Regions from separate parts of the Marinobacter sp. C1S70 genome, predicted to be linked through region 1. Evidence: predicted binding sites of a transcription regulator. Region 1 holds the regulator's gene; each other region holds the start of a gene.

Region 1 (7,877 bases):
CCCTTTCACGGTATGGAAGCCACGGAAAATGGCGTTCAGCAGATCGCTGTCATCGGGATGCTGCTCCAGATCCACCAGCTGCTCCGACAACTTTTCGAGTATCTCGCCGGCTTCTACCAGGAAGTCCTGCAGGATCTCTTCATCAGCATCTAACGCCATGCGTCACCCTCTTTATTATCAGAATCCGAGACTGGACAGCAGATCGTCCACATCGTCCTGTCCCGAAACTACATCTTCCCGCTCATCGGCCTTGATCTGGGGCCCTACCCCTTTTTCGGCCGATTCTTCTTTTTCTTCAATCTGATGCACTGTGCCGGTCAGTTGATCAACGTGGCTGGCCATCACCACCAGACCAAGAAGGTTGTCTTCCACCTCTTTCACCAACGCGGTGACCTTCTGGATAACCTGACCGGTAAGATCCTGAAAATCCTGAGCCAGAAGGATTTCCGACAGGTTCTGGTACAGACTGTCGGAGTCTGTCGTCAGGCCAGCGAAGAACTTGTCGATGCGACCGTAAAGCTCCCGAAACTCCGCAGGCTCCATTTCACGACGGCGCAGACGCTGCCACTCATCCCGCAGGGAAACCGCTTCATCCCGCATGGCGTGAGCCACCGGCATGCTTTCCTCAACCAGATCCATGGTGCGGTTCGCCGCCTGGCTGGTCATCTGAACCACATAGGCCAGACGGTCAGAAGCGTCGCTCATCTTCGACAGCACTTCTTTCTGCTCGGCATTACGCGGGTCTATCTGGAAGTTCCGGATTGCCTCATGGAGGCTGCGGGTCAGTCGCCCCACTTCCCGATACAGACTCTGATCGCGAACCTCGCTCAGTTCATTGATCAGGGTCATCGCCTTGGCATAATTCCCGGCGTTTACATTCTCGGCCAGGTCGGAGGCCTGCTTTTGAAGCTTCTCCGCCACCTCCGGATCAAGGCCCTGATGGTTCTGTTTGGTATCACTCATGGCGAGCCATCCGACCTCTGGTTACTGGATTCGTTCGAAGATTTTCTCGATCTTTTCCTTCAGCACGGCTGCCGTGAAAGGCTTGACCACATACCCGTTCACCCCGGCCTGAGCCGCAGCCACGATCTGGTCCCGCTTGGCCTCTGCCGTTACCATCAGAACCGGCAGGTTCTTCAGGTTTTCATCAGCACGGACAGCCTTCAGAAGGTCAAAGCCCGACATGCCGGGCATGTTCCAGTCAGTCACCAGGAAGTCATACTTGCCGCTTCGGAGCATGGGCAACGCGGTGTTGCCATCGTCTGCTTCATCCGTATTGGTGAAGCCGAGATCTCGCAGCAGGTTTTTGATGATGCGTCGCATTGTGGAGAAGTCATCCACAATGAGAATTTTCATGTTCTTGTCCAATGGGACCTCCAGTCAGTAACACCCGGAATTCATTCAGCCTTTTGGAAGTCTAGCAGGCTGCTACCTTAAGCGCTTATTGTGTGGTGTTTGCGCACGTTGTAAAGCATCGTTTACCAAAAGCTACACAGCTTGCTGAGAGAGAAACACAGCACCTGGCCGATCAGTCGTTGTCACCATCCCGCCACTCGGCCAGCCGGCTGCGAAGTCGCAACGCCGCCTGGCTGTGAATCTGGCTTACCCGGCTCTCACTGACCCCTAGCACCGCACCGATTTCCTTGAGGTTGAGCTCTTCCTGGTAATACAGGCTCAATACCAGCTTTTCACGCTCAGGCAACTGCTCAATGGCGTCTGCGAGACTTCGCTGGAAAGCGCCTGAAGCAATACCGTCCAGCGGATTATCACTCGCTTCTGCTTCTTCTATCGGCAGCTCGCCGGATTCATTGAGCTCATCAAGACTAAAAAGTCTACCGCTGTTAGCGTCGGCGAGTGAGGCATGGTACTCGTCCAGACCAATGCCAAGCTCTTCAGCTACTTCGGCATCCTGGGCCTCGCGCCCGGTACGATCTTCCACCTGCTTGATAGCACTGGCGATTCGCCGGGCGTTGCGATGCACTGAGCGGGGCACCCAGTCGCCTTTGCGGATCTCATCCACCATGGCGCCGCGGATGCGAATCCCTGCGTAGGTTTCAAAGGTGGCACCTTTGCCGGAAGAATAGCGCTGCGCGGCCTCCAGCAGGCCAATCATACCGGCCTGCATAAGGTCTTCCAGCTGCACTGATGGCGGCAGCCGGGCCATGAGATGAAGGGCGATTTTCTTGACCAGCGGCGCATGCTCTTCAATCAGGGCTGAAGGGCTCCTGGCGCCGGCCTGATGGTAAATTCCCAGATTTTTCGCCAATGTCATGTATCCGGTTTTCTTGTAGGACTGGATTCAGATCAGACTTCGACGAGCCGCTCCACGAAGAATTCGAGATGCCCCCTGGGAGAGGACGGCAAAGGCCAACTGTCCACTTTTTCGGCCAGAGCCCGGATAGCCAGCGAGGCTTTCGCCCTCGGATAGGCATCCAATACCGCTTTCTGTCTTTGGACGGCTTTCTTGACGGCCTCGTCGTAAGGCACGATACCTACATATTGTAGTGCCACATCCAGAAAACGCTCGGTGACCCGGGTCAGTTTTTCAAACAGATGGCGGCCTTCCTGCTCATTGCGGACCTGGTTTGCCAGGATACGGAAGCGGTTCGTGCCATAATCCCGGTTCATCAGCTTGATCAGCGCGTAGGCATCGGTAATGGAGGTAGGTTCGTCGCAGACCACCAGCAGAAGTTCCTGCGATGCCCTGAGGAAGCTGACCACCGATTCAGAAATACCTGCGGCGGTATCCACAATCAGAACGTCAATCTGATCGCCCAGCTCACTGAAAGCGTTGATCAGGCCGGCATGTTCCATGGCGCTGAGCTGGGTCATACGCTGGGTGCCGGAGGAAGCCGGTACAATCTTGATACCACCAGGACCATTCACCAGCACGTCTTTCAGATCACAATCGCCGCTGAGTACGTCTTGCAGATTTCGATTAGCGGTAATGCCGAGCAACACATCGATGTTGGCGAGCCCGAGATCCGCGTCCAGCAAGACAACCCGGCGCCCCTTCTGGGCCAGGGCGATACCGAGATTGACCGAAACATTGCTCTTGCCGACACCGCCCTTGCCGCCGGAAACCGCAATCACCTGAACCGGATGTGGTCTGCTCATACTGTTATCAGTCTCTTACTACGTTCTTGTACGGGCACGCGTGCCGGTGTTTTATTCTGTCGCCAACGAGGCTCAGGCACCTTCGGCGACTGCCTGTGCGCTCTGCACAGCCTTAAGCCGTTCTACGCCCAGGCGCACCAACGGAATGGCCTCCGCCCTCTGGAGATCTTCCGGTATCTTCTGGCCATCGGTGTACCAGGCCACCGGTAAGCTGGTCTCCATAACGAACCCGAGCGCTTCGCCCAGGGTCAGGGCCTCATCAATCTTGGTCATGATGCAGCCTGCAAGGCTTGCCATCTTATAGCAATGCCACACGGATTTCATGATACGTGGCTGACTGGTGGCGGAGACCACCAGATGTGTACGGATATTGTGATCGCTGCGAGCCAACTCCGCCAGTTGTTCCTGGTAACCGCGGTCGGCACTGGTCAGGCCGGCAGTGTCAATCAGCACCAGGTGTCGATCCGATAATTCATCAAGAATGTCATCCAGGGAATGGCTCTCATCCACCACACGCACGGGCACATTCAGGATGCGGCCGAACACGAACAGCTGCTCATGAGCGGCCACACGGTAGCGGTCGGTGGTGACCAGGGCCAACGAATCCGGACCATGCTCCAGCACGTATCGAGCCGCCAGCTTGCCAATGGTGGTGGTTTTGCCAGACCCGGTTGGCCCGACCAGGGCATAGATACCGCCGGCATCAAGCCAGTCTTCGCGACCGGTACGAACGCCGGTCGCCAGCATTTTCAGTGACTGCTTCCAGCCGTCCTCCAGACGCCCGGCCCGGTGCCGACGGGACAGAGAGCCGGCCAGCTCCGCGCCCAAACCGAACTCCTGCAGGCGCTCGGCCAATCGTTGCTGAACTGCGCTGTTACCGGCCGGCGTGGCAGTCGCAGCCTTACCACTGACCAGATCACGCAGAGAGCTGATTTCGGCACGCATACTGGCCAGTTCATCGGCATAGCCACCGGCGCCTGATTCGCTACCCGCAACCGGCTTTGCCAGCGCTTCATCACTGAGACGTGACGCCGGAAAATCGGCCGTCTCGAAAGACAAGGACGACGCCACGCCACCTGAGGCGCCACTTCCTGCGCGCTTTTCCCGAACCTCACGAATGCGACTGCGGGACCGGTTCAGCTCCTCTTCCAGCCGACGATGCTGCTCCGCCTGCATCTCGGCCAGCCGGGAGCCGTTGGTGGCTTCAACCGCCCTTTCGCCCAGACGCTGGCGCGCCATGTTTTCGTCGTAGTCGAGTGCCGTCACGATCTCAACGCCACCATCAACGCGGCGGTTAGACAGAATAACGGCATCCGGCCCCATTTCGTGGCTTACCTGCTTCAGGGCCTCAGCCATGGACTGCGCAAAAAACCGTTTTACTTTCATGCTGTTTCATCCTCCCACCGGCAAGCACTCTGGCTTTCCGCGATGCTCCGTCGGTTTATTGACCCACAGAAGCGACTATCGTGATCTGTTTGTTATCCGGGATTTCCTGGTAAGAGAGCACATGCAAACGCTCTACCCCGTAGCTGGCAAACTTCGCCAATACTGGCCGCAAGGGCCCCGAAACCAGCAGGATGGCGGGCTTGCCAAGCATTTCCTGGCGCTGCACGCTGTCCTGAAGGGATCGTTGCAGCTTTTCCACCATGTTGGGCTCAAGCACCAGACCAATGTCATCCTGACCGCCGGATTGTTGACTCTGCTGAACAGACTTCAGCAATAACTGTTCCAGGTCTGGATCCAACGTGATAACAGGGATTTCGGCGTCGTTGCCACAAATACTCTGAACAATCATCCGGCGCAGCGCCTGGCGGGCTACCGTGGTCAGTACTTTCGGGTCCTGACTCTTTGGATGCACGTTCACGATGGCCTCGGCAATGGAGCGCATATCCCGCACCGGCACTTCTTCTTTCAACAGGTTCTGCAAAACTTTCAACAGGATGCTGATGGAAATCGTGGTCGGCACCAGTTCCTCCGCCAGCTTGGGCGAAATCTTCTCCAACTGGTCCAGCCACTTCTGGGCTTCTTCGTGGCCAATCAGTTCATGAGCGTGTTTCTGCAGGATCTGATTCAGATGTGTCGCCACCACGGTACTCGCATCCACCACGGTGTAACCCAGGGTCTGGGCCTGATCCTTCCTATCGGACTCAATCCAGATGGCGTCCAGGCCGAAGGCGGGGTCCTTGCCGGCAATGCCTTCAACTTTGCCAAACACCTGCCCCGGATCAATGGCCAGCTCCCGCTCCGGATGGATCTCGGCCTCGGCAATGGTCACGCCCATCAGGGTAATCCGGTAGACGTTCGGCATAAGATCCAGGTTGTCGCGAATGTGCACCGAGGGCATGAGGAAGCCCAGATCCTGCGAAAGCTTCTTACGAACCCCCTTGATCCGACTGAGCAATTGTCCACCCTGGGATTTGTCTACCAGCGGAATCAGGCGGTAGCCCACTTCCAGCCCGACAATGTCCACCGTGGCCACGTCATCCCATCCGAGCTCGCGGGTTTCCCCCGGCGCCGGCAGTGCCTGCCCCTCGCCGCCCGGACGATCCGGAGAAATTTCCGCACCCTGCCGGGCCGCACCACCCGCCATGCCGCCACGACCAACAAAGCCACCTTCATCCTCAACCGTTTGCTGCTGTTTCTTCCAGATAAACCAGGCTGCGCCGGCGGCCAGCAAACCAAGGCCGAGAAACGCGATGTGGGGCATGCCCGGAATCAGGCCCAGCAGAATCAGGATACCCGCCGCAATACCCAACGCCTTGGGAGCGCTGAACATCTGCTGAATGATCTGGCCACCCATGTCCTGGCTGGACGTTACCCGGGTAACCATGATGGCGGCCGACGTGGAGAGCAACAGCGAGGGAATCTGGGCCACCAGACCATCACCGATGGTCAGCAGAGCATAACGCTCCATTGCCAGACCAAAATCCAACCCGTGCTGCATCATGCCGATAGCCACACCACCAACGATGTTGATGGCCAGAATCAGCAAACCGGCAACAGCATCGCCTTTCACGAACTTCGAGGCACCGTCCATGGAACCGTAAAAATCGGCTTCCTGGGCGATTTCCGAACGGCGATGCTTGGCCTCGTCCTGATTGATCAGCCCGGCATTCAGATCGGCATCAATCGCCATCTGCTTGCCAGGCATGGCATCCAGAGTGAAGCGGGCACTGACCTCAGACACCCGGCCGGCACCTTTGGTGACAACCAGGAAGTTGATGATCATAAGGATGGCGAAAACCACCAGACCAACAGCGTAGTTTCCCCCAATCAGGACTTCACCAAAGGACTCGATGACTTTACCGGCAGCATCACCGCCCTCATGGCCGTTCAGCAATACAATCCGGGTGGACGCCACGTTCAGGCCCAGCCGCAACAGGGTGGCCACCAGCAATACCGTGGGAAACGAGGCAAATTCCATCGGCCGCATGGCGTACACACAGACCAGCAGAATGACGATGGACAGAGTGATATTGAAGGTGAAGAACACATCCAGCAGGAACGCAGGCATGGGCAGAATCATCATGCCAAGCAGCCCCATCAGCATCAGGGGGATGCCGAGGTTCCCCCGCGTCAGGGATTTGACGTTGTTAAGGACTAGAGCTCTGTCCATGCCGGGTCTGTCTCCACGTATCTGTGCCTGCGGGCATTTTCCGGGTCGAAAATCTGACACCAGGGGTCGCTTTCCGGGTGGTATCGCAAGAACCGTACCAGCCCTTGCAAAATTTGACGTCTGCGCACCTTTCAACGCCTGACGCAGCGGCCCAGATACGGTATCCTTTCGCCATTTGCATTATCCCGATTCAAGCCAGAAACCCGAACACACAGGTGACCCCATGCCGATCCATGAAGTGAAGCACCCTCTGATCCGCCACAAGCTCGGCCTCATGCGCCGCGCCGACATCAGTACCAAAAACTTCCGAGAGCTGGCACAGGAAGTTGGCGCGTTGCTGACTTACGAGGCCACCAAAGACTTCAATCTTCAGGAAAAAACCATTGAGGGCTGGGCCGGCCCGGTCTCCGTGGAGCAGATCCACGGCAAGAAGGTAACCATCGTGCCCATCCTACGTGCCGGTCTGGGCATGCTGGACGGTGTCCTGAGCCTGATTCCGGTGGCCCGGGTGAGCGTGGTTGGCCAGATCCGCAACGAAGACACCCTCGAAGCGGAAACCTACCTGGAAAAACTGGTAGGCGAGCTGGATCAGCGCATGGCCCTGATCATCGATCCGATGCTGGCTACCGGCGGCTCCATGATTTCCACCATCGATTTGCTCAAGAAGGCCGGCAGCACCGAAATCCGGGCCCTGGTTCTGGTGGCTGCGCCGGAGGGCGTGGAAAAGGTTCTGGAAAAACACCCGGACGTGTCCATCTACACCGCGTCGGTGGATGAGCGCCTGAACGAGAAAGGCTACATTCTGCCGGGCCTGGGTGATGCCGGCGACAAGATCTTCGGCACCAAGCAGAAGGACGTCTGAGCATGCAGGACCATAACAACGATCCGGTCTGGAAACAGGCTATTGCCGGTTCCCAGATGCTGCTGGTGGCTTTTGGCGCCCTGGTACTGATGCCACTGATTACCGGCCTGGACCCGAACGTCGCGCTGTTCACTGCCGGCCTGGGCACTCTGATTTTTCACATTGTCACCGGTGGCCAGATCCCGATCTTCCTGGCTTCATCGTTCGCGTTCATCGCGCCCGTGCTGGCCTCCAAAGGCCGCTTTGGCCTGGAAGAAACCCTCGGTGGCCTGATGGCCGCAG
Region 2 (7,877 bases), on a different contig from region 1:
ATACCGGAAGCGGGACTCGACCCACGCCGGGATTTCAGGCTCTGTTTCTTGAGAACAACTTCTCTTATGCGCCGCAGTTTGTCAGAGAGCGGCGATTCGTCTCGAGCATTTAGCTCAACAAAATCAAGTGAGTAGAAGAAGTTGCTACAGTGTTTTCTCTTTTCGGTAACCAGGCCGGTCAGGCCTTCGGCACGGATTTCTTCAAACGGCATATCCATAACAAGGTCGAGAACCACGGTATCCCCGGGTTCAAACAGTTTGTCCGTTTTCATCACGCAGCCGTAACTGTCGAGTTCATAAAGTCGCGCTTCCACGGTTTCCTTGCGAAAAATGCCGTGTCGGATTCGGAAACGCGCGACCAGGTCCGGTAGTTCTTCGTTCATGGAACGCTTGCTCTGCTATTGAGGTCGGCCAGATATATACTGAACATTAATTAAACAATAGACGGGCCAGAAACTTTTGGCAATGCCGTCAGCTATCTACCGCAGCCCGTTCATGGAAATAATCAGGATTTGGCCCCCTGTGCGGGGCCAAATCTGCCCATTACCGGGTTTTCAGCTCGTAAAGGTCAACACGTCGATCTTTCAGATTGGTGACAGAACCTTCGTTTCTGACCAGTTTGAGCTTTTCCAGATCCATATCTGAAAACATGATCATTTCGGTGTTCGGTGTGGTTTCTGCCATCACTGCATCATGAGGGAATGCGAAATCCGACGGCGAGAATACCGAAGACTGGGCGTACTGAACATCCAGGTTTTCCACTTTCGGCAGGTTGCCCACGCTGCCGGTAATCACCACGTAGCACTCGTTTTCTATGGCCCGGGCCTGGGCACAATGGCGCACGCGCAAATAGCCGTTCTTGGTATCGGTCCAGAAGGGGACACAGATAATGTCCACATCCTGACTGGCGGCGATACGGCCCAGTTCCGGAAACTCAATGTCGTAGCAGATCATGATGGCGACACGGCCGGCATCGGTATCGAATACCTGGAATTTATCACCACCCTCAATAACCCAGTCGCGACGTTCGTGAGGGGTGATGTGGACCTTGCGCTGCTCGTCTACACGACCGTCACGGTGGCACAGGTATGAGACGTTGTAGACCCGGTCATCTTCAATCAGCGGCATGGAGCCGGTGATAATGTTGATGTTGTAACTGACGGCCATTTCCGACATTTCGTTGCGGAACTGTTCGGTAAAGCCGGCGAGGAACCGAATGGCACGGGTCTGATCCATCTGGTCGGTCAGCCCCATCAGCGGCGCGTTGAAAAATTCCGGGAACAGGGCAAAGTCGCTTTTATAATCCGACAGTGCGTCCACGAAGTACTCAACCTGCTTGAGCACCTCCTCCACCGAGGTGAATTCCCGCATCTGCCACTGCACCGCCCCCATGCGCACCTGGGTTTTTTTGACGTTGAGTACCGATGAGGGAGGCGTATAGAGAATGTTTCTCCACTCCAGCAACGTTGCATATCCGAGGGATTTCTGGTCTTCCGGCAGGTATTTGTGCATCAGCCGGGTAACCTGGAAATCGTTGGAAAGCTGGAACGTCAGGATCGGGTCGTAGATTTCCTTGCGATCAACGCGCTGAATGTATTCTTCCGGAGTGTATTGCTCGGCGTACTTGAAGTAGCTGGGAATCCGCCCTCCGGCGAGGATGGCCCGCAGGTTCATGGAACGACAGAGCTCTTTTCGTGCTTCATACAGGCGACGCCCCAGTCGATAGCCCCGGTATTCGGGGTCTATAAACACATCCAGGCCGTAAAGCGAATCGCCGTTGGGGTTGTGCCAGATTTTCTCGTTACGCAGAATCAGGTCGTCGTAGGCGTGAGGGTTGCTGAATCTTTCGTATTTCACGCATACCGTGAGCGCCACCGCCACCAACTGGCCGTTGTCTTCGATACAGATCTGGCCATCCGGAAACTGTTCTACCAGAGCCTTGATGGTTTCTTTTGGCCACGCGCCACCAATGTCGTCGTAAACCCGATCCATCAACTCTTGCAACTGGCCGTAGTCATCAAGGGTCAGGTTACGCAGATTCAGGTGGAGCTCTTCATGGGCCATAGGGTTCTCCCTGTCGTGTCTGGCGAATGTGCTGTGATCTCAGCATTCTAGCAAAGAGTGTTCAAGACTTCGCAGGATCTGCCGTTAGTAAGTATGTTTCGACTACACTAAATGATAAATGCAATTTGTTTTTGACCCTGATTGGAGACCGTCAGCTTGAACCTATCATTCGCCCAGAAATTGCTGATCGCAATTGGCTCCCTGATCGTGTTGATTATGGGCGCCCTGACAATTTCCAACGATATTCGGCTCCGCTCAACGACCGATCGCTACGTTAGCGCGCTGATGAGCGATGCAGTGGCCCAGAGTACGTCGAGTATTGCCGATTGGCTCAATACGCGCCTGGATATGGCGGAAGCGACGGCGAAGGCGCTGGAACGGACTCGCAACGACGATAACGCCCGCGTTCTCATGGAAGCCATGACCGAAGGTGGCAACATCAAGGACGTGTACGCCGGCACCGAAGATGGCCGCATGCTGATGCGAAGTGCCGAAGTAGAAGCCACGCTTCCACCCGATTATGACCCCCGGGTACGCCCCTGGTACCAGAAAGCCCAGCGTTTGGGGCAGGCGTCGTTTACCGATCCGTACCTGGATGCAACCTCGGACGAGACCATTATTTCCGCCATGGCGCCAATCAAGCGGGGCAATTATGTTGGCGTGGCCGGTATGGATATCAGTCTCAACACAATCGATCAGATGCTATCGACCATTACCCTGGCAGAGACGGGCTATGCGGCGTTAATCAACAATTCCGGCACGGTCCTGTTTCACCCCAACAGCGAGATTGTTGGCAAGAACATCAGCGGCATGATCGGTCAGCAGCCGGTTCTGGACGGTTCTCTGCAGGGATTTGAGAGCGAGGGTGCCGAGTGGAGTGTCAGCTTTCACCCCATCAGCGAAGCCCGGGCCGTGGACTGGTACCTGGTTACGTTCGTGAATGAAAACCTGATCAGTGCTCCCATCGTCGAGGCTCGGACTATGGGCCTGATCATCGCCGGGGTAGGGCTGATTGTTGCGCTTGTCTTGCTCTACTTTGCGATAAGCTTCCTTCTTGCGCCGGTTCGCAGGCTTAATGGCGCCATGTCTCGCATCGCTTCCGGAGATGCGGATCTTACCAAGCGTCTTGATGACTCTGCGTCTGATGAGTTTGGGCAGTTGGCGCGCAGCTTTAATAGCTTTGTTGAGAACATCCAGCAGGTTGTAAAAGAAGTAAAAGAGGGCAGCGACGAACTGGAGGAGAACGTAAAGTCGCTCCGACAGACGTCCAGCGACAGTCGCTCCAGTGTTGAAAACCAGCAGCATGAGATCGACATGATCGCGACGGCAATTAACGAAATGTCCGCGGCGGCGGGTGAGATTGCCCAGAATGCCCAGCAAACTGCGGAAGCTGCAGAGAATGCAGACCAGGAAAGCCGGGGTTCCCTGGAGACCGTCACCGCCTCGCGGGATGCGGTGCAGAAGCTGGTGGGTGAAATAAACGCCGCCGCCGAGGTTATCGACACCCTTGGTAAGGATGTTTCGTCGATTACGACTGTACTTGAAGTCATTCAGGGCATTGCGGAACAAACCAATCTGCTGGCACTGAACGCGGCCATTGAAGCGGCGCGGGCAGGGGATGCGGGACGCGGATTTGCGGTGGTGGCTGATGAGGTTCGGAATCTCGCTCAGCGTACCCAGTCTTCCACCGAAGAAATCAACAACATGATCGAGCGGCTGCAGAAAGGCGCCAACGATGCGGTAGACGTTATGAAAGCCTCTACGGCGGTATCCAACGTGAGTATGGAGAAAGCGCAGGATGCGATGGAGTCTCTGAACCGGATTGTGGAGGCGATTACCGCCATCAGTCAGATGACCTCACAGATCGCCACGGCCTCCGAGGAGCAGACATCGGTGACCGAAGAGTTGAATGCGTCCATCACCCGCATTGCTGACCAGGGCCAGGAAGCGGCCAAGGCGGCCAGCGAGAACGATGTTTACAGTGGCCACATCGAGACTATCGGCAGTGTGCTGAATGACAAGGTAACCCGTTTCCGGGTGTAATTCGTGGCGGCCAGGGATGGCCCGCTAGTCTCCGACACTCAGTAGCTCAACGCGGCGCTCCAGGTTTTCCAGGGTTCGACGCCCGACATATCTGGATTCTTCACTAAGATACGGATTCTCCAACGTGATTACTGTGCGCCGATCAAGGCCCAGTGATGATACCGCTCTGCCAAACCAGTTTTTCAGATACACCGCGAAGCTGCCGTCCAGGATCGCTCGCTCCAGACCCAGTTGCAGGCGTTGCGCGGTTTCGTGATCGTCCGGGGCCACAAAAAGGTAGGATGGCATGGCGTAGGCCAGCAGGATGTTTGGCTCGATTACCAGGTCGTCGGCTTTGTTATGTTCGAGGTCGAACAGCACTTCGCTCACACCGCGGGCGTAACAGTCGAAGCGTTTATTGCGAAGCATACCAAAGAGTATTTCATAGCGGGTGTGGGTGATCACGGTAATGCCGTTAGCTTCGAGAATCGGGGTGTCTGGCCAGTGTGCGCCCTGGCCAATACGGATATCTCGCTGGCGCAGGTCGTCCAGGCTGGATACCCCCTCAAACAGATTGAGCTGTTCCGGCAACACTAGGCATACCCTGAATCCGAGCAGTCCGCCGTCCACAGGTACCGGAATGGCGTTCAGAAATGTTTCCCGCTCTTCTGACGTCGCCACGTTCGCAATATCCAGAATCCGGCTCCGAGGGTTAGCCAATTCCCGAAGGGCGCGCCCCTGGCTTATTTCTTCGCTGCGGATAATCTGGAACTCACCGTACTCCGAGGTTTTGCGCAATGCGAGTTCAACCAGATTGCGAATGGCCGGGTTATCGTAGTTGCGGTACCAGAGTATGTAGTCTCGTGTGGGAGCCGATTTGGATTCGGACGCAGCCGTTTGCTGAACGTGAATGCACGCCGCAAGCGCCAGAACTGGCCAGAGGCGCGTTATCATTTTATTGAATGTGTACAACTGCGTGCCCTTTCCCTGTTATCCGGCTGCAAGCAACGGTAACGTTACAGACATTGGCTACAGCTTAGATCAGAAAGCGTTATTCGAAACGTACAGGTTTCAAAAAAACTGTAAAAGATTCTTGAAGTAGCCGTATCTGACTGTAAAGATCGCCTTTTCTGTACTTCAGGATATGGCTTTATGGCTCTTATTGATTCTCTGATTGGCACCGCCGGCCAATGGGTAAGCTCCAGTGACCCCAAGGCGACGCTGCTGCAACCGCTGGAATGGCTCAAGAAGACCGGCAGTTATGCCGCGGTTAACCGCATTATTGGTATGGCGATACCGTTCGCGCCACGTAATCACTTCAGCGTTGAGGAGCTTCGCCCGGGCTACGTCAAAGCCCGCGTGCGCCTCAAGGGCAATAAAAACCACTTTGGTAGCCTGTATGCTGGCGCCTATTTCCTGGTGGCGGAGATTCCCGGTGGGGTGTTGACCCTCTTCGACCTTGGCCCTGCCAATACGCCAATTCTGAAGGAAATGACTCTGGAGTTTCTGCAGCCGGCCAATTCAGATGTGACCGTGGAATTTGAACTACCACCAGAGGCGGTGGCTGCCATCCTTGCCGATGCAGACGCCACCGGTAGGGCTAAATTTACTCTGGAAGGCATTCTGAGAGATGAAGAAGGCAACCACGTTGCCACCTCCATCGCCCATTACCGGGTGCGCAAGAAGGGGTTCAAGCCTCAGGATTGATAGAGCGTAGCGCCTGCAGGAAAACATCGCCATACTTTTCCAGCTTGGCGGCGCCCACGCCGCTGACCTCGGCCAGCTCCTCCAGGGTGGAAGGGCGGCGTTCAAGCATGTCGAACAGGGTTGTGTCGTGGAAGATCACGTAGGGCGGCACGCCCTGCTTGTCCGCCAGCTCTTTGCGGCAGGCCCGCAACGCATCCCACCCGGCGTGGTCGGTAATCTGGTCCCGCACGTTCTGGCCGCTCCGGCGGCTCGTTGATGACTTACCACCAGCGGTGTTGCGGACCACCGGGTCTTTCCGGAGTTCAATCGCCTGTGCGCCCTTGAGCAGGGGGCGGCAGCGCTCGGTTAGCTGAAGCGCGCCATAGCCCTCAGGGTCTGCCCGCAGGTATCCGTTCGCCACCAGTTGCCGGAATACCGACTTCCATTCGTTCGCTGACAGTTCCTGACCGATGCCATAGGTGGTGATCGCCTGGTGGCCGGATTGCAGGATTCGTTCATTCTCTGACCCGCGAAGTACATCAATGACGTAGTTAACGCCAAAACGCTGGCCGGTGCGGTACACGCAGGAGAGGGCCTTCTGCACCGCCACCGTGCCATCCCAGGTTTCCGGAGGGTTCAGGCAGGTATCGCAGTTTCCGCAGGGAGTCTCCAGATTGTCTCCGAAATAATGCAACAAAACTTGTCGCCGGCACTGGGTCACTTCGCACAGCCCAAGCATGGCATCCAGTTTCTGTCGCTCAACCCGCTTGAACTGATCGTTACCCTGAGAGGCCTCCAGCATCTGCCGGAGTTTGATGACATCCTGCAGGCCATACACCATCCACGCGGTGGACGGCTTGCCATCCCGGCCCGCCCGGCCCGTTTCCTGGTAATAGGCTTCCAGGCTTTTGGGGAGGTCCATATGGGCGACAAAACGCACATCAGGTTTATCGATGCCCATGCCAAAGGCAATGGTTGCCACCACAATAACGCCGTCTTCCCTGAGAAAGCGCTCCTGATTGCGGGCGCGGTCTTCGGCGCTCAGCCCGGCATGGTAGGGCAGTGCGGTATAGCCCTTGCTGCTCAGTAATCGGGCGGTGGCATCGACCTTGTTTCGGGACAGGCAATAGACAATACCGCAATCACCCTCATGCTCTGCTTTAATAAAATCCAACAACTGTTTGTTTGCGTTGGTCTTTGGTGTAATCCGATACTGAATGTTGGGGCGATCAAAGCCACTGATGAAATGCCGGGCGGTGGTCAGCGACAGCCGTTCCGCAATCTCTTTTCGCGTGCGCTCATCAGCGGTCGCTGTCAGTGCGATACGGGGGATGCCGGGAAATTCCTGGGCCAGCATGCTCAGTTGAAGGTAGTCGGACCGGAAATCGTGCCCCCACTGGGAGACGCAGTGAGCCTCGTCTATGGCAAACAACGACAGGGACGCGTTATGCAGCAGCTCAATGGTTCGCGGCTGAATCAGCCGCTCCGGCGCGCAATAGAGCAGGTCCAGCTCGCCGGTCGCCAGGGCGTATTCGGTGGCACGGGCCTGTTCGAAATCCATGGTGGAATTCAGGAACGCCGCTTTCACTCCAAGCTCCCGCAACGCCGCCACCTGATCCTGCATAAGCGCGATCAGCGGTGAGATAACAATAGCGGTGCCGGGCCGAACCAGAGCGGGCACCTGATAACACAGGGATTTACCACCCCCGGTGGGCATCAACACAAGGGCATCACCGCCGTTGACCACTTCCCGGACAATATCCCCCTGCAGTGGCCGAAAACTCTCGTAACCAAATACCTCGTGCAGAACCTGCTCCGGATTTCGGCCCGCAGCGGTGGGTGGTTCAGTGGCGAGTTGGTCGAAGTCCTGGTCCATGTACATTCAGTGGTCGGCCCGTAGCGGTGTGATTAAGCAGCGCGATTCTACCAGATCCTTCTGGTTGTTTGGTCAACTGGCCATTCGGGTGGAGGCAAACCGACAAGAGAAAGGATACAATAGCGACCCTTTCGTACACTGTGATCAACGCTGCGAACAACAACAGGGCTTGCATGCAGGAATTTGACGCAATCCGTCCCTATTCGGATGAAGAAACCGCGCCAACCAT
Region 3 (7,877 bases), on a different contig from region 1:
GCCCGCACAAGGACGACAACTTCTGGATTCAGGGCCTGGCCATGCAGGCACAGATGTTCGGGTTTCCGGCGCCGGAGGTGTTCACGCCCAATCGATGGCTGGAAAACGGGGATACAGTGACCGTTGGCAATGAAACCCTGGAAGTACTGCACACGCCGGGCCACACCCCTGGCCATGTGGTGTTTTTCCATCGAGGTTCAAAACTGGCCCAGGTGGGTGACGTGCTGTTCAATGGTTCCATTGGCCGCACGGATTTCCCGAAAGGCGATTACAACACCCTGATTCACTCCATCCGGGAAAAGCTGTTCCCTCTGGGGGATGACGTAAACTTCATCTGTGGCCACGGCCCCATGTCTACGTTCGGCCAGGAACGCGCCACCAATCCGTTTGTGTCTGATCACCGGGGCTGAACGCCCCGGTAAAAACGCCCACTTCAGCCCTGGGACAGGCGGAACTGCTCGATGGTTTTGCGCAAGGTTTCCGCCATGGACAGCAGATCCCCTGCAATCCGCGCGGTCTCCTGGGCATCGCTGGAGGTCTGCTCGGCAGAGCGGCTGATTTCAATCACATTCTGATTGATGGAGTCCGACACTTCGCTCTGCTCGTTAGCCGCACTTTCCATTTCCTCATTCAGGCCCGTGATCTCACGCACCGCTGCAGCAATAGTTTGCAGCTCGGTTTCCACTTTCAGAATTGAGTCCACCTGATGCTGAGCAAGTTCCGAGGCATGGCGCATGGTACCGACACAATCCACCACCTCTTTCTTCAGTCCTTCAATGGTTTGGCGAATTTCCTCAGTCGACGTTTGCGTGCGCGAGGCAAGTGCCCGGACTTCGTCTGCAACCACGGCAAATCCCCGGCCCTGCTCACCAGCTCTGGCCGCTTCAATCGCCGCGTTCAGGGCCAACAGGTTAGTCTGGTCGGCAATCTCGGAAATCAGCTCCAGCCGTGAGGCCATCTCCGTTGTCCGCTGATCCAGCTGCTCAATGCGCTGCGCACCGTTCTGGACTTCCGCATTCAGAGATTCAATACCCTGAACCGCATTTCGAGCCAGATGCTCTCCGGTTTCTGCCGACTTGGTGGTATCGGCCGATTTCCGTGCGGTAGTCACCGCGTTCTCTCGAACCTGCACCGCGGAAGCGGCCATCTCGGTGGTGGCACTGGCCACCTGGTCGGTATTGTCTTTCTGGGCCAGCACTTCCTGCTCGGTGGTCTCTGCCTTACCGGCGATGGTGCGGGCCGCCGCTTCAACCTGTTCTGCGTTGTCCATCACCGTATGCATGCTGGCGCGGATCTTGGCGACCATCCGATTGAACGCACGAGAGACCGAACCAATCTCATCGTTTCGGGTTACCTCCAGCTCTATGGAGAGATCCGAATTGCGGGAGATTTCATCCATTCGGTCGTGTAGCCGACGTAAGCGGGAAAACACCAGGCGCCCCAACACTACGGTAGTCAGTATGAAAATAACCACAAAGATCAGAATCTGGATACCGCCACTCACCATCAACTGCTGCTGCAGGCGCGCGTCGCTCTCCGCCAAAGAATAGTCGACCCGAATAGCGCCAAGCACGTCCCCTTCCTGGGCCTGGTGACAGCCGAGGCAGTTCACGCCCTGATAGTTTTCGCTGGCAATAACCGGCTCGATCAACGTGTAGACACGACCCGCGTCGTTCTCCGAATAGTGCTCTACCCGTTCACCATCCAGCGCTTTCATGTCCAGCGGCTCACGGCGTTGTTCCGCAGCATTCCCAGCACCGTACATGGCATTCAGCTGATCGCTGCGGATCACCCGAACATCCAGTACGTCCTCGGGAGCCATCACCTTCTCGCGCAGAACATCACGGTTATTAATGGTGCCCGTCACCATCATGGTGTTCAGGCCATCGAAAAAGGACTTTGCCAGACCATCCACGTATTTGTGACTGTACTCTTCGAGGTGGGCTCGCTGGGACTGCGCGCTGTAAACAACCGTAAACACGAGAATGACGGTGAAAGCCGCAGCCAGTGCTGCCAATAACAGGAAACGGATTGAATATTGTTTTTTCATGTGACCCCGACAACGGAAGATGATCTGGACATCCAAGAGTAATGACGGCGAATTGGCGCATAACTTTATAGATATGCATCAATTTTTTTATGACGCAGATCATCCGGACGCGCCCGCTATGTCATTCCTTGCAATGTTTTACATTCGTCCCGGCACACTCAAACCAGAAGGCAAGGCAGATTGGCCCGAAACCTGCACAGCCTGATGCGACACGGGCTAATTCCGTGATATCCGGCAGAGATTTTCCGTTCAGGGGAGGCAACCATGTCATTGCTGACATCACTGTTACAGGCCAGCACGCGCTTTCAGCAAGCCATGGACAACCGTGTGCCGCGCACTGACGTACCCGCCGGTAAAAGCAATGAAGGCGCCGCCACAGGCGAGCCCCAGAGCAGCACCGACGACCGCTTCACGCCGTCACAGTGGCAGGAGCGCAACCCGGCCAGTCAGAAAACCCGGCAATTGCCACTGACCCAGTACAAGCAGACGGTTGCCCAGGACCTGTCCTACGTTCGTGAAACCTTGCGGCACAAACTTGCCGAATACAACGTACACCCGGCAACGGCGCTGAGCGTGAGCAAAACCGAGCAAGGCAGCATTCAGCTGGACGGCAAAATTCCCGACCAGGTGCGGGAGAGGATACAACAGGATCTCAACAACAACCGGGGATTTGGTGAGGCGTTAAGCCGCTTGAGCGTGACCGAACCCACCCTGCACTTCATGGATAATGCGCTCAAGCTCAATCAGGCTTATGGCGTGAACAATTCCCTGCTGGATTCACTGCTCAGCGAAAACCAGCAGTTCAATGGACTGCAAGATGTCATCCACCGTTATGACAGCCTTCGCCGCACCGCCACACCCGCCGAGACGGGTATCACAGCGCAGCAACGCTACGCCTTCAGCCTGAATACCCGGGCCTGAAGCCCGGGGGTAACTGCTAATCAGATCAAACCTGAAACGGGGCCGGATCACCCTTGCCCACCCGCGTAACTTCAGGCACATCACCGGTAAAGTTGACCACCGTGGTAGCCTCCATACCGCAGAAACCGCCATCAATAATCAGATCAAGCTCATGCCCGAGGGTCTCGCGAATATCGTAAGGATCGGTCAAAGGTTCGGTTTCACCCGGCAGAATCAGGGTGCTGCTCATAATCGGCTCACCCAGCTCACCCAGCAATTCCCGAACAATCTCGTTGTCCGGAACCCGGATGCCGATAGACCGCCGTTTGGGATGCAGCAACCGGCGAGGCACCTCGCTGGTCGCGTCCAGAATAAAGGTGTACGGGCCCGGCGTGAAATTCTTCAGTAACCGATACTGGGTATTGTCCACCTTGGCATAAACCCCGATGTCTGACAGGTCACGACACACCAGGGTGAAGTTGTGCTTGTCGTCCAGGCGCCGAATTCGCTTGATACGGTCTGCCGCCTGCTTGTCACCAAGGTGACAGCCCAGTGCGTAGCCTGAATCTGTGGGATAGACAATCACCCCACCCTTGCGCAAAATCTCCACCGCCTGCTTGATCAGACGCTTTTGCGGTGTTTCCGGGTGAATCTGAAAAAACTGGCTCATCCATTAGCTCCTTGTTGAAGCTTCTTGTCCATTGCTGCATCACCTTTCGACCCGCCCATACAGTTGGGCGAAACCGGAGACGCCTGACCACTGGCCGTCCACTCTTCCGGCGTATACAGATGCAATGCCAGAGCATGCACCGGCCCCGCCAGTTCATCCGCCAGAACCTTGTAAATTGCCTGGTGGCGCCGCACCTTCATCTGCCCTTCAAAATCCGCTGACACCAGCGTTACCTTGAAATGGGTTTCAGAGTTGGGTGGCACCGAATGCATATGGCTTTCGTTCTCCACAGAAATCACGCTGGCGTTAAAGCCCGCGACCAGCTTTTCCTCTATGCTTTCCTGTACTTTCATAAAACACCTACTTCGGACTTTAAGCATCAATGTCCCGACCTGCTGTGTAAACAGTCTACTACAGTACGCCGCGGAACCCCGAAGCCCTTGACACAAAAGCCTCAAAGCGACACATTCCCCTGCCAGCAACCAATCCCCAGATACCCATGCACCTGTACATCGCCGAAAAGCCAAGTCTGGCCAGGGCCATTGCCGCCGCACTGCCCGGCCCCCACGAGAAAGGCCAGGGCTGGATACGCTGCGGTAAAGGACCAGATGCTGCCACGGTAAGCTGGTGTATAGGCCACCTGCTGGAGCCCGCCGAGCCTGCGCGCTATAACCCGGCCTGGAAAAAATGGCGCATTGAAGACCTGCCCATGTTCCCGGAACCCTGGCAACTGGTGCCCAAAGACAGCGTGCGCCTGCAATTCAAAGTTCTTGAAGCCCTGGTTCGCAAGGCCGACCTGATTACCCACGCCGGCGATCCCGACCGTGAAGGCCAACTACTGGTCGACGAAGTCCTGCGCTATCTCGGCACCAAGGCACCGGTAAAACGGATACTGATCAACGACCTTACCCCCAAGGCGGTAGCCCGCGCCATACAGAACCCCCGAGACAACCGGGAGTTCCGCCCACTCTCCCATTCTGCGCTGGCGAGACAGCGGGCCGACTGGCTCTATGGCATCAATCTCTCCCGGTTTTATACCCTCAGCTATCAAACCCGGGGCGAACAGGGCGTCTTCTCCGTGGGTCGGGTGCAAACTCCGGTGTTGGGGCTGGTGGTGGATCGAGACAACACCATCGAGCACTTCCAGCCCAAGCCCTGGTACCGGGTCGAAGCCACCTTCCAGGCCAGCGAGCCGGAGGCCGACCAGCGACCGTTCATTGCTCGCTGGTTACCCGGTGACGAATTTCAGGATCATCTGGATGAAGAAAACCGGCTGCTGGACAAGTCGGTAGCCGAGCAGATTGTCTCCGCCATCAGCGGCCGACCCGGCAGAATTGATGAAGCCCGGTTTCGCGATCGCCCGGAACCGCCGCCGTTACCTCTGTCGTTGTCTGCACTCCAGATAGAGGCCGGCCGACTATACCGGATGGGCGCGAAAGACGTGCTCGACACCGCCCAAAACCTGTACGAACGCCATCAACTGATTACCTACCCAAGGTCAGACAGCCGCTACCTGCCAGAGGAGCATTTCAGCCAACGGGAGGCGGTGATTCGTGCCATCGCCCGTGTCGCCCCGGATTTGTCCGGATTCTGCGAGAAAACCGGGACAGAACGCCGCTCTGCCGCCTGGAATGACCAAAAAGTGGATGCCCACCACGCAATCATTCCCACAGTGCGGCCCGCACCAAACGGCAAGCTGTCTTCGGCCGAACAGAAAATCTACGATCTGATCAGTCGATTCTATCTGATGCAGTTTGCACCTGACGCCGTGCATCGGGAAGGCCGGCTGACGGTCGCGATTCAGGACTATCGCTTTCGCGCCGCCGAGACAGCCGTGATCGAGCCAGGCTGGAAAACGCTGGAAATCCGCAAGCGGGAACCCGGGCAAGAGCCAGAAAAAGCTCCGTTGCCAAGACTGGAAAAAAACGAGCCGGTCCTTTGCACTGACCCCCAGACTAACGAGCGCAAAACCCAGCCGCCACAACACTTCACCGATGCCACGCTGCTATCGGCCATGACCAATATCGCCCGTTTTGTCGCCGACAACGAGCTGAGAAAAACGCTGCGGGAAACCGATGGCCTTGGCACCGAAGCGACTCGCGCAGCCATTATCGATACGCTGTTCCGCCGCGATTACCTGTTCCGGGAAAAACGCTTTATCCGCGCCACCGACAAGGGGAAATCCCTGATCGCGGCGCTACCGGAATCGATTCGTACGCCAGATCGCACCGCTGTCTGGGAGGCCACTCTCGAGGGCGTTCGCCGGGGCGAAGAGGACCCAAGAGCGTTTCTGGAATCCCTCAAAGATGAAATCCGCGGATTCATGGCGCAAGCGCCCGCTGCGGGTTTGGCGAATACAGAGACACCAGGCACCGCCATTCACTGCCCGAAATGCCGGGCGCCGATGGTTGAACGGGAGGGCAAGTTCGGCGCTTTTTTTGCGTGCACCCGGTACCCCGCCTGCAAGGGCACCCGCCCCCTGGAGGACCATCAACCCGAGGACGGAACCAGCCAGAAACCGGTACCCTGCCCCCACTGTTTCTCGCCCCTGGTGCGGCGCAAAAGCAAAAAAGGCTGGTTCTGGGGCTGCAGCAATTTCCCCGGCTGCCGACAAACAGTTGATGATCACAACGGCCGGCCAGCGGTGGACTTACGGAATTCTACATAACGATACTGAACGGGAACTCATTTTTTGGGATAATCCCCGACACTGCAGGGTCTGACCAAGGGCTCTGCGCTACGGTATATAAACCAGGCAACACGATCGAGGGCCAGGCTTAATGCGCATTGCTCTGCTGGAAGACGAACACGAACAGGCGCAGCACATCCAGTCCATCCTTTCAGAGAAAGGACATCACTGTGACAGCTTTCCGACCGGCCAATCGTTTCTCGGTGCCGTTTTGCACCGCAGTTATGATCTGATCATTCTGGACTGGCAGATCCCGGACATGACCGGAATTGAGGTACTGGAAAACATCCGGGCACAGCTGAACTGGCCTGTGCCGGCCGTTTTCCTGACCCAGCGTGACAGTGAAACCGACATCGTTCGTGCCCTGGATGCCGGCGCCGACGACTATATCGCCAAACCGGCACGAGCGGCTGAACTGGTCGCACGCATCAATGCACTGGCCCGCCGCAGCAACCCGGAAATCGAAAAGGAGGTTCTGGTCTACGGGCCCTTCGAGATCAACACCAACCAACGCATAATTCTCCTGCACGGGGAGCCACTAACGCTCACCGACAAGGACTTCGACCTGACCCTGTTCCTGTTCCAGAACCAGGGCCGCCTGCTCACCCGCGAAATGCTGCTGGAGCGGGTGTGGGGATTGACCAGGGACATCAATACCCGCACGGTGGATACGCATATGAGCCGCCTTCGCAGAAGGCTCGGGCTCAACCCTGAAAACGGATTTCGCATCAAGACCATCTACCAGCGAGGCTATCGGCTCGAAGCCATCAAGCCCGGTGACGCAAACGAAATTCGGAACGATGACACTGCAAATGCCTGACGCTCTGAGCAAGCACCTGAAAACCCTGGCCTTCCTTGCACTGGCGTTCATGGTACCAGCGACCACTGTCGCGGAGCTGTCAATCGCACGGGGTTCTGCGGTATCCGGCAGCCAACAACGGGACAATGCCCCAGAGTGGGTTTATACCTTACGCCAGGGTGATACGGTTGCGAGCATAACCCAGACGCTGCTTTCCCGGCAGACCACACAGCAACGACTGCTGGAGCATAATGGCCTGGCCAGCAACGCCAAACTCGGCGCCGGGGATACCCTGCGCATTCCCGTAAACTGGCTGAAACGTCAGCCCGAACCGGCCCGGGTGATTGCGGTCACCGGCAACGTGCAACAGATCTCCGGAATGGATGGGCGAAAACTCCCTCTGTCCGAAGATTCGATTGTCCGGGTTGGCGACGAAATTCTCTCCGGTGCCGGATCGGCAACCATTGAACTGGCCGACGGCTCGGAACTCCGGATCTCCCCGAACTCCCGCCTCATGTTCAATCGCCTGACCCAGTTTGGCAAATCGGGCATGGTCGACACCCGGCTTCGCCTGCAACGGGGCGAGGTTCACACCCGTGTTCGCCCGGTCATTGAGGGCGGAGCCCGCTTCGAAATCGAAACACCATCCGCTGTCGCCGCGGTCCGGGGTACGGTATTTGCCATTCAAGCCACCACCAACGGCAGCAGCGTGCAGGTTACCGAAGGTGTGGTGGACTTCGGCCAGCCAGGCAACACCCGCCGCATTCCA

The links. The regulator FliA, encoded in region 1, starts transcription of late flagellar genes. The targets are predictions, from matches to a motif close to CTAAAGTTTNNNNNNNNNNNGCCGNTAA.
Region 2: a site for FliA is predicted at 2,125-2,152, ahead of Q669_RS03395 (methyl-accepting chemotaxis protein). Genes of this name have one in related genera too.
Region 3: a site for FliA is predicted at 2,092-2,119, ahead of Q669_RS14770 (methyl-accepting chemotaxis protein). Genes of this name have one in related genera too.

The regions. Positions count from the first base shown of each region.
Region 1 is NZ_AXBW01000018.1:62,110-69,986, forward strand. Features, by position in the region: gene Q669_RS06075 (chemotaxis protein CheA) at 1-159, opposite strand, end outside; gene Q669_RS06080 (protein phosphatase CheZ) at 178-963, opposite strand; gene cheY (chemotaxis response regulator CheY) at 985-1,368, opposite strand; gene Q669_RS06090 (RNA polymerase sigma factor FliA) at 1,529-2,272, opposite strand; gene Q669_RS06095 (MinD/ParA family protein) at 2,305-3,117, opposite strand; gene flhF (flagellar biosynthesis protein FlhF) at 3,190-4,503, opposite strand; gene flhA (flagellar biosynthesis protein FlhA) at 4,559-6,733, opposite strand; gene upp (uracil phosphoribosyltransferase) at 6,957-7,595, shown strand; gene Q669_RS06115 (uracil-xanthine permease family protein) at 7,598-7,877, shown strand, end outside.
Region 2 is NZ_AXBW01000011.1:272,751-280,627, forward strand. Features, by position in the region: gene Q669_RS03385 (hypothetical protein) at 1-383, opposite strand, end outside; gene Q669_RS03390 (bifunctional GNAT family N-acetyltransferase/carbon-nitrogen hydrolase family protein) at 544-2,064, opposite strand; gene Q669_RS03395 (methyl-accepting chemotaxis protein) at 2,221-4,107, shown strand; gene Q669_RS03400 (transporter substrate-binding domain-containing protein) at 4,132-5,040, opposite strand; gene Q669_RS03405 (YiiD C-terminal domain-containing protein) at 5,239-5,793, shown strand; gene recQ (DNA helicase RecQ) at 5,777-7,648, opposite strand; gene Q669_RS03415 (1-acyl-sn-glycerol-3-phosphate acyltransferase) at 7,822-7,877, shown strand, end outside.
Region 3 is NZ_AXBW01000062.1:18,506-26,382, reverse strand. Features, by position in the region: gene Q669_RS14775 (MBL fold metallo-hydrolase) at 1-410, shown strand, start outside; gene Q669_RS14770 (methyl-accepting chemotaxis protein) at 434-2,050, opposite strand; gene Q669_RS14760 (hypothetical protein) at 2,315-2,971, shown strand; gene Q669_RS14755 (L-threonylcarbamoyladenylate synthase) at 2,997-3,620, opposite strand; gene Q669_RS14750 (BolA family protein) at 3,617-3,973, opposite strand; gene Q669_RS14745 (DNA topoisomerase 3) at 4,120-6,288, shown strand; gene Q669_RS14740 (response regulator transcription factor) at 6,401-7,129, shown strand; gene Q669_RS14735 (FecR domain-containing protein) at 7,122-7,877, shown strand, end outside.